Regions from separate parts of the Paenibacillus sp. FJAT-27812 genome, predicted to be linked through region 3. Evidence: a T-box and tRNA genes for the amino acid it is inferred to sense, from the RefSeq annotation. Region 3 holds a T-box; the other regions hold tRNA genes.

The links. The T-box of region 3 lies ahead of ADU23_RS22740 (arginine--tRNA ligase). A T-box ahead of a tRNA ligase gene usually reads a tRNA of that ligase, here a tRNA-Arg.
Region 1: it encodes a tRNA-Arg, which carries the amino acid that the T-box ahead of ADU23_RS22740 (arginine--tRNA ligase) is inferred to sense. The anticodon was not compared.
Region 2: it encodes a tRNA-Arg, which carries the amino acid that the T-box ahead of ADU23_RS22740 (arginine--tRNA ligase) is inferred to sense. The anticodon was not compared.

The regions. Positions count from the first base shown of each region.
Region 1 is NZ_LIGH01000001.1:1,847,393-1,851,588, reverse strand. It holds gene whiA (DNA-binding protein WhiA) at 1-142, shown strand, start outside; gene ADU23_RS07870 (HPr family phosphocarrier protein) at 337-606, shown strand; gene clpP (ATP-dependent Clp endopeptidase proteolytic subunit ClpP) at 751-1,335, opposite strand; tRNA gene ADU23_RS07860 (tRNA-Arg) at 1,527-1,601, opposite strand; gene ADU23_RS07855 (sugar-binding transcriptional regulator) at 1,842-2,879, shown strand; gene gap (type I glyceraldehyde-3-phosphate dehydrogenase) at 2,994-3,998, shown strand; gene ADU23_RS07845 (phosphoglycerate kinase) at 4,173-4,196, shown strand, end outside.
Region 2 is NZ_LIGH01000001.1:3,954,006-3,958,201, reverse strand. It holds gene tig (trigger factor) at 173-1,462, opposite strand; gene ADU23_RS16720 (hypothetical protein) at 1,551-2,456, opposite strand; tRNA gene ADU23_RS16715 (tRNA-Arg) at 2,696-2,772, shown strand; gene ADU23_RS16710 (HPP family protein) at 2,879-3,343, opposite strand; gene ADU23_RS16705 (LysR family transcriptional regulator) at 3,461-4,196, shown strand, end outside.
Region 3 is NZ_LIGH01000001.1:5,390,683-5,394,878, reverse strand. It holds gene ADU23_RS22745 (heavy metal translocating P-type ATPase) at 1-134, opposite strand, end outside; gene ADU23_RS22740 (arginine--tRNA ligase) at 201-2,075, opposite strand; T-box leader at 2,125-2,360, opposite strand; gene ADU23_RS33965 (hypothetical protein) at 2,427-2,561, opposite strand; gene map (type I methionyl aminopeptidase) at 2,702-3,448, opposite strand; gene ADU23_RS22730 (phosphotransferase family protein) at 3,682-4,196, opposite strand, start outside.

The DNA of each region.
Region 1 (4,196 bases), 3.5 Mb from region 3:
AGTAGCCGAAATCAGGCTGCAGCATCCGGATATGAATCTGACAGAGGTTGGTGAAATGCTAAGCGGAAAGGTCAGTAAGTCAGGCGTAAACCACCGTTTACGTAAAATTGATGAACTTGCGGAAAAAATCCGTGGGGTCTGAGCTTTTATGCTAGTGCATGAACTGGTATAATGATATAATAATTCAAAATGACTTAATTTAAAAAAGATAAGAAGGCCAAACTATACTTATCTTTGACCGGAAAAGAGCTTTTGCAGCCAGAAGACGGCAATTAGAGCCGTTAACGCTTTTGCCGCATGCTAATGATTGAGTAAAATATAGGGGGTATGGTTTCCATGACAAGGCTTCCGGTTGTTGTTCGTCTTAAGACGGGACTTCATGCAAGACCTGCAGCATTATTCGTACAAGAAGCGAACAAATTTTCCTCCGAAGTATTTGTAGAGAAAGACGACAAAAAAGTGAATGCGAAATCCATAATGGGAATTATGAGCTTAGCAATCAGTTCTGGCACTGAGGTATCCATTAGTGCAGAGGGTTCGGATGCAGAACAGGCTGTAAACGCTTTAGTCGCTTTGGTAAGCAAAGAAGAGTTGGAAAACCAATAAGAAAAAGGGAGAAGTCACGCAGGTTCTTAACGAGCTTGCGGCGACAGCTCTTTTTTTTGTTGAAAAGCGTACAAAAAAACAAAAAGAGCAGGTCTGGAGATTTCTCCGTCGACCTGCTCTTTTTGTTGTGATACTGAATGTCGATTATGCCAGCTTCTCGATGACTTTATCGACCAAGCCGTATTCTTTGGCTTCAGCTGCGCTCATGAAGTAATCGCGATCCGTATCTTTCTCGATACGCTCAAGCGATTGTCCGCTGCGCTCTGCCAAGATGCCGTTCAGCTTGTCGCGCATGCCGATGATGCGTTTCGCGCGAATGGCGATATCGCTTGCTTGACCTTCTGCGCCGCCAAGCGGCTGGTGAATCATGACTTCGCTGTTCGGAAGCGCGTAGCGTTTGCCGATTGCGCCTGCCGTAAGCAGGAAAGCGCCCATGGATGCGGCCATGCCGACACAAATGGTGGACACGTCCGGTTTAATGTACTGCATCGTATCGTAGATAGCCATGCCTGCCGTAATCGAGCCGCCCGGGCTGTTAATATAAAGAGAAATGTCTTTCTCAGGGTCGTCTGCTGCCAGGAAAAGCAATTGAGCGATGATGGAGTTAGCCACAACGTCATTTACACCTGATCCTAGAAAAATAATGCGGTCTTTCAATAGGCGAGAGTAAATGTCATACGCACGCTCACCTCGATTGTTTTGCTCAATAACCATAGGAACGAAATTCATATCCAACGTAAGCCCCCTCCTCAAAAACAATGAATGGTTAAATCGTATTCTCATAATAACGGATGAAAAGTCAAAAGTCAAAGATAGTCAAACAAGTCCGTCAATCCAATAAAAAAACCGTTCCAGCGTATAGGAACGGTTAGTCTGTATCATTATAGGAGTTGCAAGCCTGATCGGCTGATTAGTTGTAATGGCGCGCCCGCAAGGAATCGAACCTAGATCTCAGCCTTCGGAGGGCTGCGTCATATCCATTGGACCACGGGCGCATGTGCATAAAATAGTCGCAAAAATGATTATATGACATTACAGATGGTAAAGCAAGGGGCGTTCAAAAATTAAATTTGTGAAAAATGTGACGGAAATCGTTTTCATAAGCAAAACGGCTCTTGCTTCAATCGAGTATTTCCGATAAACTAAAGGTGGGACTTGAAATGATACCGCGGGACATATTGAGTCCAACGTGTTTAAGCCGATACGCTAGAGGCCGATGGAGTGAAGGATGAGAGATGCGTCAGATCGTTGAACTGCAGCAGCAGCTTGTGCCTGATCTGCTTGACGTCATGAAGAAACGGTATTCGATATTGCATCAGGTGATGTTGTCGGATTTAATCGGGCGTCGCACGCTAGCGTCGACATTATCGATGACGGAGCGCATGCTTCGGGCAGAGACCGATTTTCTGAAAACGCAGGGACTGCTCGAGATTCACTCGGGGGGCATGCGAATTAGCGATTCAGGCAAGCTTTTATTAGAACAGCTTGAGCCTTTCTACAAGACGATGTTTGGTTTATCCGAGCTTGAGGAGACGATACGCAGCCATTATGGGCTTTCGCAGGTCATCATCGTAGCTGGAGATTCCGAAATATCGGCTCAAACGAAGAGAGAGCTTGGCCGGGCGGGAAGCCAGGTGCTTAACAAGGTTATGCAGCCGCATGACGTTGTGGCGGTAACAGGCGGAACGACGATTGCGCAGGTAGCGAATCAATTGGTGAGTTCCTCGCAGCTGAAGACGAACTGGTTTGTACCGGCTAGAGGCGGCCTAGGCGAGAGCTTGGACTATCAGGCCAATACGATTGCTTCTATGATGGCAAAGCGTACAGGAGCGCAATACAGGCTTCTACACGTACCTGATCATTTGGGCGAGGAAGCATTCGCGTCCATCATGCAGGAGCCTAACATTAAGGAAATCGTAGATGTCATCCGCAGTGCTCGCATCGTTGTACATGGAATCGGAGATGCTATGGTCATGGCAAGGCGCAGGCGGCTTGACCGCGAGATCATCGATGCTATGGAAGCAGAAGGTGCGCTTGCAGAATCGTTTGGGTTTTATTTTGACCGCAAGGGCGCTGTCGTGCACAAAATGCAGACGGTGGGGTTACGGCTGGAGGATATTGTGAACACTGAAGTTGTTATAGGCGTAGCCGGCGGAAAGAGCAAAGGCGAGGCAATAGCGGCGATTATGCGCTTCGGACACAATGACGTGCTCGTTACGGATGAAGCTGCGGCACTGGAAATGGTAGCCTTGATCGAGCAAGAGAAGGATTAAACAGCAAGCAAGCTAGTGGAATCATGATGATTTGCAAGGTGCTATGCTCGCAAACCAGCAAAACATCTTGAAATATATTATAAATCTTTCAAAAACGCTTAGGAGGAAACAAAAATGGTTAAAGTTGGTATTAATGGTTTTGGTCGCATCGGCCGTAACGTATTCCGCGCAGCACTGAACAACCCTGATGTTCAAATCGTGGCAGTAAACGATCTTACGGATACTGCAACACTGGCACATCTTCTGAAATATGACACAACACACGGTCAACTTGACGGTACTGTTGAAGCAAAAGAAGGCGCGCTTATCGTTAACGGACGCGAAATCAAAGTTTTCGCAGAGCGTAACCCTGCAGACCTTCCTTGGGGATCCGTTGGCGTTGAAATCGTAGTTGAATCAACTGGTATTTTCACAGCTAAAGAAAAAGCTGAGCTTCACTTGCAAGGCGGCGCTAAAAAAGTTATCATTTCCGCTCCAGCAACGAACGAAGATATTACAGTAGTTATCGGCGTTAACGAAGATAAATACGACCCTGCGGCACACACCATTGTTTCCAACGCTTCATGTACAACTAACTGTCTTGCTCCTTTCGCAAAAGTATTGAACGACAAATTCGGAATCGTTAAAGGTATGATGACAACTATTCACTCATACACAAATGACCAATCCGTTCTTGACGTTCCACATAAAGACCTGCGCCGCGCTCGTGCTGCTGCAGAAAACATCATTCCATCTTCAACTGGCGCAGCGAAAGCTGTTTCACTCGTTCTTCCAGAGCTTAAAGGTAAATTGAACGGTATGGCTATGCGTGTTCCTACGCCTAACGTTTCCGTAACTGACCTTGTTGCTGAGCTTAAAGTTAACGTAACAGTTGAAGAAGTTAACGCTGCATTCAAAGAAGCTTCGGAAGGCGCTCTTAAAGGCATCATGAACTACAACGAATTGCCGCTTGTATCAAGCGACTACAACACTGATCCTGCTTCTTCCACAATCGATGGTCTTTCGACTATGGTTGTTGAAGGCAACATGGTTAAAGTTATTTCTTGGTACGACAACGAGTGGGGCTACTCGAACCGCGTAGTTGATCTTGCTGCTTACATTGCTAGCAAAGGTCTGTAAGCAAAGAAGGCGGACGGACCGCGGCTTTCGCGCATGCGGAGCACAAGGTCTTTGATTTGCGGCTTCTAGGAGTCGTGAATCATGGGGGCGTTTCTTCTTTGAAGGAACGCCCTTCTTTTTTTTGTGGTCCTATATCTATACCTTTCCATAACACAGATTCGGGAGGTTTCATTGATGAATAAGAAAAGTGTACGTGAT
Region 2 (4,196 bases), 1.4 Mb from region 3:
TAATGATGTCATTTTTCCAATACTACAGTATACGACGACGGCCGTTCGATATGTACGGAGATTAGCCTCCATGGGCAGCACAATTTCATATGTAGGGTCAAAATAAGGCACGTACCAATGACGTGCCTTACCTTGAGACAAACCGTTTATTTAATTTTGCTTATGTGATCTATTAAACCGTTTTGCTGTTATCAAGCAAGAACTTGATTGTTTTGCGAAGAGAAATATCTTCTTGGATGCTGCCTAGGTTGCCGTTTTTCTCGAAAATGTCGCGAAGCTCTTCGGAAGGACGGTTGTAAGCTTTGGACAGCTTCTCAAGCTCTTCGTTCAGATCCTCATCGTTTGCAGTAATGCCTTCTGCTTTAGCGATTGCATCAAGCACAAGGTTGTTGCGAACGCGCTTCTCAGCATCGCTTTTCATTTGCTCGCGAAGAACGGATTCGTTTTGGCCGGAGAACTGGAAGTAAAGCTCCATGTTCATGCCTTGCGCTTTAAGACGGTTTTCGAAATCCTTGATCATGTAATCCGTTTCCGTAACGATCATCGCTTCAGGGATTTCAACATCAGCAGCTGCAGTAGCTTTGTCAATAACAGCTAGCTCACGTGCTTGCTCGCCTTCTTGATCCTTGCGCTCTTTCAGTTTGCTTGTGAGATCCTGCTTGTACTCTTCAAGCGTGTCGAACTCGCTAACGTCTTTAGCAAACTCATCGTCAAGAGCCGGAAGGCTTTTGCGTTTGATTTCATGCAATTTCACTTTGAACACAGCAGGCTTGCCTGCAAGGTGCTCAGCGTGGTAGCTCTCGGGGAACGTTACTTCAACGTCCTTGAAATCGCCGATTTGCATGCCAACCACTTGATCTTCGAAGCCTGGGATGAAGGAATTCGAGCCTAGCTCAAGCGAATAACGCTCGCCTGCTCCGCCTTCGAATGCTTCGCCGTCTACATAGCCGTCGAAGTCAAGAACGGTGATGTCGCCGTTTTCTGCAGCGCCTTCTTCAACAACAGAAAGCTCGGCATGACGCTGTTGCAGACGCTCAAGCTCAGCCGCAACTTCCTCTTCCGTAACTTCGGAAACAACCGCTTCAACTTCCAAGCCTTTGTATTCGCCAAGCGTTACTTCTGGCTTAACGATAACTTTTGCTTTGAATTTGAATGTTTCGCCTTTTGCGAATTGCTCAACATCGATCTCAGGACGGTCAACCGGCTCAAGATTATGTTCTTTTACTGCATCGGAATAAGCGTCTGGCAGCAGGATGTCAATAGCATCCTGGTACAGGCTTTCAATTCCAAAACGGGATTCGAAAATGCCGCGCGGCACTTTACCTTTACGGAATCCAGGTACGTTTACTTTTTGAACCACTTTTTTGAACGCTTGATCAAGAGCACCCGCTACCTTCTCCGCTTCAACCTCCACGTCGATCGATACGATGTTCTTGTCTATTTTTTCCCAAGTTGCTTTCATTTTATGCCTTCCCCTCCGAAAATGCTCATGCATCAGTAGTAGTCACGTTTCATAAACCATTCTATTATAAACAAGCTGGGCCAGATTATCAAGACTCTGGTTCATCTTCCCCCGATTGCTGAAGCACCGCAACCTGCCGCAGTGCCTTGCATGCTTGCTCATAACGGAATCTCAAACCTTCGGTAATGCCGTATGTATCACGAATATCGTCATCGTTCGCCGAGCCGTAAACCGTAAGAAGCAGCGTTAAATGCAGCGCAGCCGCAAAATAATCGACCGTATCCTCGTCTTCTCTCAGCATCCAATGATAAGCAGCCGTACCATACAAAAATTGCAAACTTTCCTTCCAAAGCTCTCTGGCAAAATGCGGCAATGTTGGATCATCAACCTCGGCAACCTGCTCCGTCCGCTCTAAAATCCGAATAACCGGCGATGGAAAATCGTCCATCGATAGTGGCGTAACATCCAGCTCGAATTCCACGGTCTCCCCTAATCTCTCGATTGTCAGCGACCCTGTTGCTCCTCGCTTTCGCAAGCATTGAAGCGCCTTAAATTGAACGACCGGGTGAACCGGCTCAGTTGCAAGCCATGTCTTGATCGATTCGTCCATATCCGGAGATTGAATATAGGCAGCGCGTTCAAGGGCAAGAATCTGCTGATCGATCATTGGATGATTTTGCATGATGTAGAGCACTTGGTTGATATAAGCCTCGTCTTGGTCGGGAGGGTTCAGAAGCTGCTCGCGCATGGTCGCCTCATCCTCTTCCTTCTCTCGCTTGGCTAATACATAAACTGAGCCTTCTTCACCAATGCCGTCTTCAGGGAAAGCCATGTCGAGCCATATCAGAAGACTGTCCCACTCTTCATAATGACGCGCATCCTCGCCTTGGCATTGCAGCAAAAAGCGCAGCAACTCCTTGGCCTCCCCGTATTGCTCCGCTTCTAGCATACGGGTTAACTGTACCTGATAATGGTCCAGCATGCTAGGGAACAAGTAAACGTTATCCTTGTTGTCGCCTTGTGTGTCATTGGGAGTTGTAATGATAACACCGCCTTATGGTCATGCCGTTTGTTCATTCGTTCAATCTTGCGTACGATTATAACATGTACGGGCAAAAGAAAAAACAAATGTAGCATCAAGGGAGCGCATAAAGCAAATATTAGAATAAATTACCGATGATTTAAAAAATGTGCTTGCAATAAAATAATAACATGTGGTATATTATTGCTTGTGTCCCGGTAGCTCAGCTGGATAGAGCAACGCCCTTCTAAGGCGTCGGTCGGGAGTTCGAATCTCTTCCGGGACGCCATTCAATTAAATAATCAAACGCACAAACCCTCCAAATACTGCAAAGTGTTGGAGGGTTTTTTATGGTTAAAACAAAAATAAGGCTGCTCCCCGGAGCAGCCTTATTTTCATTGTCTCGCGGCGGCCGGCTTAGCCGCCAGCATCCTGCGGTAAACATAAGCGGCTAGCGCGATGATGACCGCTCCCAGCAGTACCGGCGTGATCAAAAACGACCAGCTTGCCCCGCTTATAATGACGACGAGCGGATCAGCGCCTGCGGGTGGATGGAGGGTTTTCGTATATTGCATCAGAAGGATCGCTAGCCCGACGGAGAGAGCCAGAGACCATGTCGACGTCCCGAATAGTTGGAGCATCGCAAGGCCTACTCCCGTGCTTATGAGATGCCCTCCTACAATGCTCCTTGGCTTCGCAAGCGGGCTCTCCGGCAAAGCGAAAGCAATCACGCAGCTTGCGCCAAAAGGAGCCATCAGCAGCGTTACGGACGCCGCATCGCCCATGAGCAGCAGCAGCGCAATCACTGCCGTTCCTCCTACGGCTGCCGCCAGAGGCTTCCAGCTTATTTTTCTCAACATATTGTGCACCTCGTTTCACTTGATTCGATTTCATGCTAACATAAGGCTACCTATTTGAATATTGAATGTTTTCGATGATATCTATTTCAATTATCGATACCAAAGGAGGCCCGCGATATGCTCGAATCATGGGAAGGACGTTTCTTCATTACTTTTGCTGCCGTGCTGGAGGAAAAAAGCTTTAGCCGGGCAGCGGAGCGCCTTGGTTATGTGCAATCGACCGTAACCGCGCATGTACGGCATTTGGAGCTGACCAGCGGGAAGAAGCTGTTTCACCGATTGCCGCGCGGCGTTGAGCCGACGGAAGCCGGCTTGCAGCTCGCGCCTTTTGCCTACCAGTTCATCCAGCTCGGACAGTCGCTGCAGGACGCGCTTACGGATACGGACAGCCCTTCCGGCATCGTCCGGCTAGGCGCACTCGAATCGTTTGCGGTGTCGCATCTGCCATTTTTTCTAACAGGCTTTCTTAAGCAGTTCACGAAGATCAAGCTTCATTTGACGCCGGGGCTTATGCATGAGGTTGCCGATCAGGTAGCCAATCACCGCGCCGACCTCGGAATCGTCCCTAAGCCGCCTGAACGCGATGACCTTCTATTTACTCCGCTGCTCGAAGAGAAGCTGGCGCTGGTCTGTGCCCCTGCCCTCCGCGAGCGCTTCGAGCAGCAGGGCTGGCGGTCATTATACGATTCTGCCTTCATCAGCTTTGGAGAGCAGTGCATCTACCACGCATACGGCCGCGATGTGCTGCGTGACGCCGATGTGGAGCTTGCCGATCAATTGTCCTTTCCGAGCGTCGAGCTGATTAAGCAGACCGTCAGCTGCGGCATGGGAATCGCTTTCGTGCCCGAATCCA
Region 3 (4,196 bases):
GCCTTCTCTATCCTAGCCGCACAGGCCGAGCAGCTCATCCCCTGCACCGCAAAATCTATCGTGACATCATGCTCTATATCATGATTCGGAATAACCTGCTCCAATTTCTGCACCCGCCTTCCATTCATCGCCATTCGATGCCTGTACCTCTGCGTTAAACTATATGACGGGCAATCGAATTGCATGAATGGAACATGCGGCTACATTTTGGCAGGCGCGGGCAAACCTAGTATTTCTAATGCGTCCTGCATCGTTTGCTTGTAACGCTCCGTAAGCCATAGGCGGAGGCATCTTGCCTGTCCTTCCGACTTGAGTATCGGGCAGGTTGCGTAGAAGTGATTAAATAAAGCGGAAAGCTCATACACATAGGTGCACAAATGGTTTGGCGCAAGCTCCTTGACAGCTGCTTGCAGCGTCTCCGGCCAATAGGCAAGCTGCCTAAGCAGGCTTCGTTCCTGGACTTCCAGCTCCCCGTTCGACAATGATTCATGTGGGACTGCGCTGCCTGAAACGCCGGATTTTTTCAAAATGCTGCTGGAGCGAGCGTAGGAATACATCAAATAGACGCCGGTATTTCCGGTTACCTCAGTCGCTTGGTCCAGATCAAATACGACCTCCGTCTGCAAGTGGAAACGCAGCAAGTAGTAACGGATCGACGCTGCCGCTATAGCGCTGCTCGCAAGCCCAGCCTTACGCGAACGGTTTGCATCTATAATTTGCTCCATGTGTGCCAAGAAATCAGCGATTTTGACGCCGATTCCCTGCCTGCCAGACATGGCATAAGCTTGCTTCCCGTCAGTGGTATTAATGCCCAGCCCCTTTGCCGTTTGAGGGCTTAACGAAACAACGCCGTAGCTGACATGTCTAAGCTGCTCCGCTTGCTTGTGGTAGCCTAAAGCAAGCAGCGCTTGCTTTACCATCGCTTGCGGATATTCCTGTCGCAGGTCAATGACATTAATGACCATATCGGCATGGCCGATCTTCTTCCTTACACCGCTCGAATGCGTGGACCATAATTTTTCCGAAAATTTCTTATAGCGAAAATCTTTATCCAGCAAACCAAACTTCCAAAGATGATAAGCAATATCCTTAGCGGTATAAGTCAATATGCCATTCGACCGAACGAGCACTTTATCCGCATGGAACTCAGACTGCTCCTTCGGCTCGCCCTCGTTCTCCGGCTGCTTGAGCACCCAGCAGCCCTTCAGCTTCCCTTCCTCTTCTTGGCGGAAAATGTCTGTTCGCTGCAGAAGCTCGAACGAGCGCAACCAAAAGCCTTCGCGAACGAGGCTGCTCTCCCATACAAGCACATCATAGCCGATGCCGAACTGCTTCATTTCCTCGACATGCTCACGCACAATACGCTCCGCAATAAGCAGGCCCATCCATGCCACATTGGAGCGGCCCTCCTCGAGCTTGCTTAATACGTTCGTACGCTGCTCAAGCAAAGCCGGCTGCTCCTTGTAAGCTTTATTGATCCTGGAATAAGTTTCCCAGCAAAAATCTCCAAAACGCTCATAAGGCTGCTCGGTCGTCGTCTGTAAAATGCCTACCACCGTATCGGCCAGCTGATTGCCTAAATCATCGATATAGTTGTGCACCTCTACCTGATGACCTGTTCTTTTGAGCATCCTTGCTAACGTATCGCCTATGCAGGAATTGCGCAAATGACCGATATGAGCCGATTTATTCGGATTGATTGACGTATGCTCAATAAGCACTTTGGTGCTCTTTTCAATGTTCAAAGACGCCGGCTGTTCTAACGAATCAGCCCAATTGGACCAATTGACATAGAAGTTAAGAAAGCCTGGCGGGGCTACCTCGATTTGCGAAATGGAAGCGGACAAAACCGAGTTGGCAAGCAGCTGCTCTTTGAAGTCGCCCGCTATTTGCGAGGGTGCGCGCTTTAAAAGCTTTGCGAGCTGCATCGCAATATTGCTGCTGTACTCGCCGTGCTCCAAATTTACGGGATGCTCCACTGCAATCTTTAGATTTGCAGGCCGCTGCAGCCCAGCCTCCGATAGAATGCGCTGCGTTGTTTCCTCAATCGCCGCTATGATTTGTTCATGAATCATTCCAATTCCTCCATTCGTCTAAAAATGCAAAAAGGCCCCCGTCTCTAAAATAAGAGACGAGAGCCGTGAAGATCCCGTGGTACCACTCTAAGTGCCAAGCCTGCTAGCTGCTTGACCCCTCGTTTTCGTAACGGTCCATGACCGGATTTGCCTACTGCTCCGCAAGTGCTGCTTCGGCAAACCATTTCCTGGGTCCGCTTCGCCTAAGGCTTCCGTACCGGCTTCCACTGACCCGGCTCGCTGCAACTATCCGCCAAAGATTACTGTCCCATTCACCAATGTTCTTTTTTCCAATTGATTGCTTAGAAGTATTTATACAGGATAGAGATAACTGTGTCAAGACAATAGTCATCACGTCAGCTGCCGCAGCCCCGCTTCAATCGCATCGCCTATTTCGTTTTGTTCCTTGCTATTGCTCCAGTATATAACGAGTACATTTCCTCTCTCATAGAGAAATGGATACGATGTGTATTTGGCATTTTTCATCTGCTTATTGAAGTCTCTAACTCCCTATATATAATTCGCTTAATAAGCTTTTAATGTTTCAGACCGCAAGAAAAAGACCCCCGTCGAATGACGGAAGCCTTAGACTGCCCAGCTTGCTAAAAACCTTCTCACACCTACTGTTATTGCTCTGTCAGAATAATCGGGCCATCATCGGTAATGGCCAGCGTATGCTCATATTGAGCTGACAGGCTGCCGTCTACCGTTCTAGCCGTCCACCCGTCCGCATCGATTTTGCTATGGTATTTGCCCGTATTTAACATCGGCTCAATGGTCAGCACCATGCCTGCCTTAAGGCGCGTACCTCTATGCGGAGGCCCGTAATGAGGAACCTGCGGCTCTTCATGCATATCTTGGCCGATGCCATGTCCAATAAAATCTCTGACGACCGAGAAGCCTTGCGCTTCCGCATATGCTTGAATGGCATGCGAAATATCACCGATTCGGTTGCCTACTACGGCCTGTTCAATGCCTTTATAAAGCGATTCCTTCGTAACATCAAGCAGCCTCTGCGCCTCAGCCGACACATTTCCAACCGTATATGACCAAGCCGAATCCGCGAGCCAGCCATCTAACCTAACGACCATATCCACTGTGACGATATCGCCTTCCACGAGGACGGTATGACTGGGAAAGCCGTGACAAATGACGTCGTTAATCGAAGCGCAAGTAGCGAACGGGTAACCATGAAACCCTTTTTGCTCCGGCGTCGCCCCGTTTTTTTCCAAGAAAGCTTCAACAAATTGGTCGATTTCGAGTGTCGTTATGCCAGCACGAATGAAAGCGCGCAATTCCCGATGGCAGGCTGCTAATACTTCGCCCGCCTTTTTCATTTTCATAATTTCTTCCTGCGTTTTGATTATAATCATCTCAATCACCCAATCCTTTACTTCATTTACGCCGCTGCCTGAAGTTTTTCTCTAAGTTATAGTCTTTCTAAAAATAACCCAATTAACGCCAAAAAAATATTCCATAGAGCGAATTCGCGGGCAGCGCTCCTGAACGCACGTATGGTGTAGTATATGATGCAATAGCCCAACCGTTAATAGGCTGTTGCCAAAATTCTGTTGTCTAAGCTTGCTTTACTGCGGCCCAAATAGCTCTAAATCGCTCCCTTAGGGAGCAGCAGCAGGCGATCGCGTAATTGTTCATAAGCGTCATTCCAGCCCATTTTCGCATAAAAACGGAGCGCATCCAGCCCTTTGAAATAACGCGCCCCCAGCAATCGCTCTTCAAAATGCACGATCGGCTTACCCGATTCTTCATAGTAAACCCGGAATGCCTCGGCTACATCTTCTCCTGGAACGGCATCCTCGAACGAAGCAATATCGATCATGAAGTCGCCATAAAGGAAGCCGGCGTCAATAATTCCCGTAATGCGATATCCGTCTGAGATGATATTCCATGGATGGCAATCGTTATGCACGAAATGCCGGTGTGACTCGTTATAAGCGCTACATGCAATCATGCGGGTGTAAATTTCCTCAAAAACATCCCGCTCCAAGCACGTGGAATGGAACAGCTCATGCCAATTTTCCCAAAAGGTGCCCCTCTGATCCTCGCCGTAAAATGATGTAACGAATTGCTCCCAAGACGCAAATTCGCCATTGTATCTTC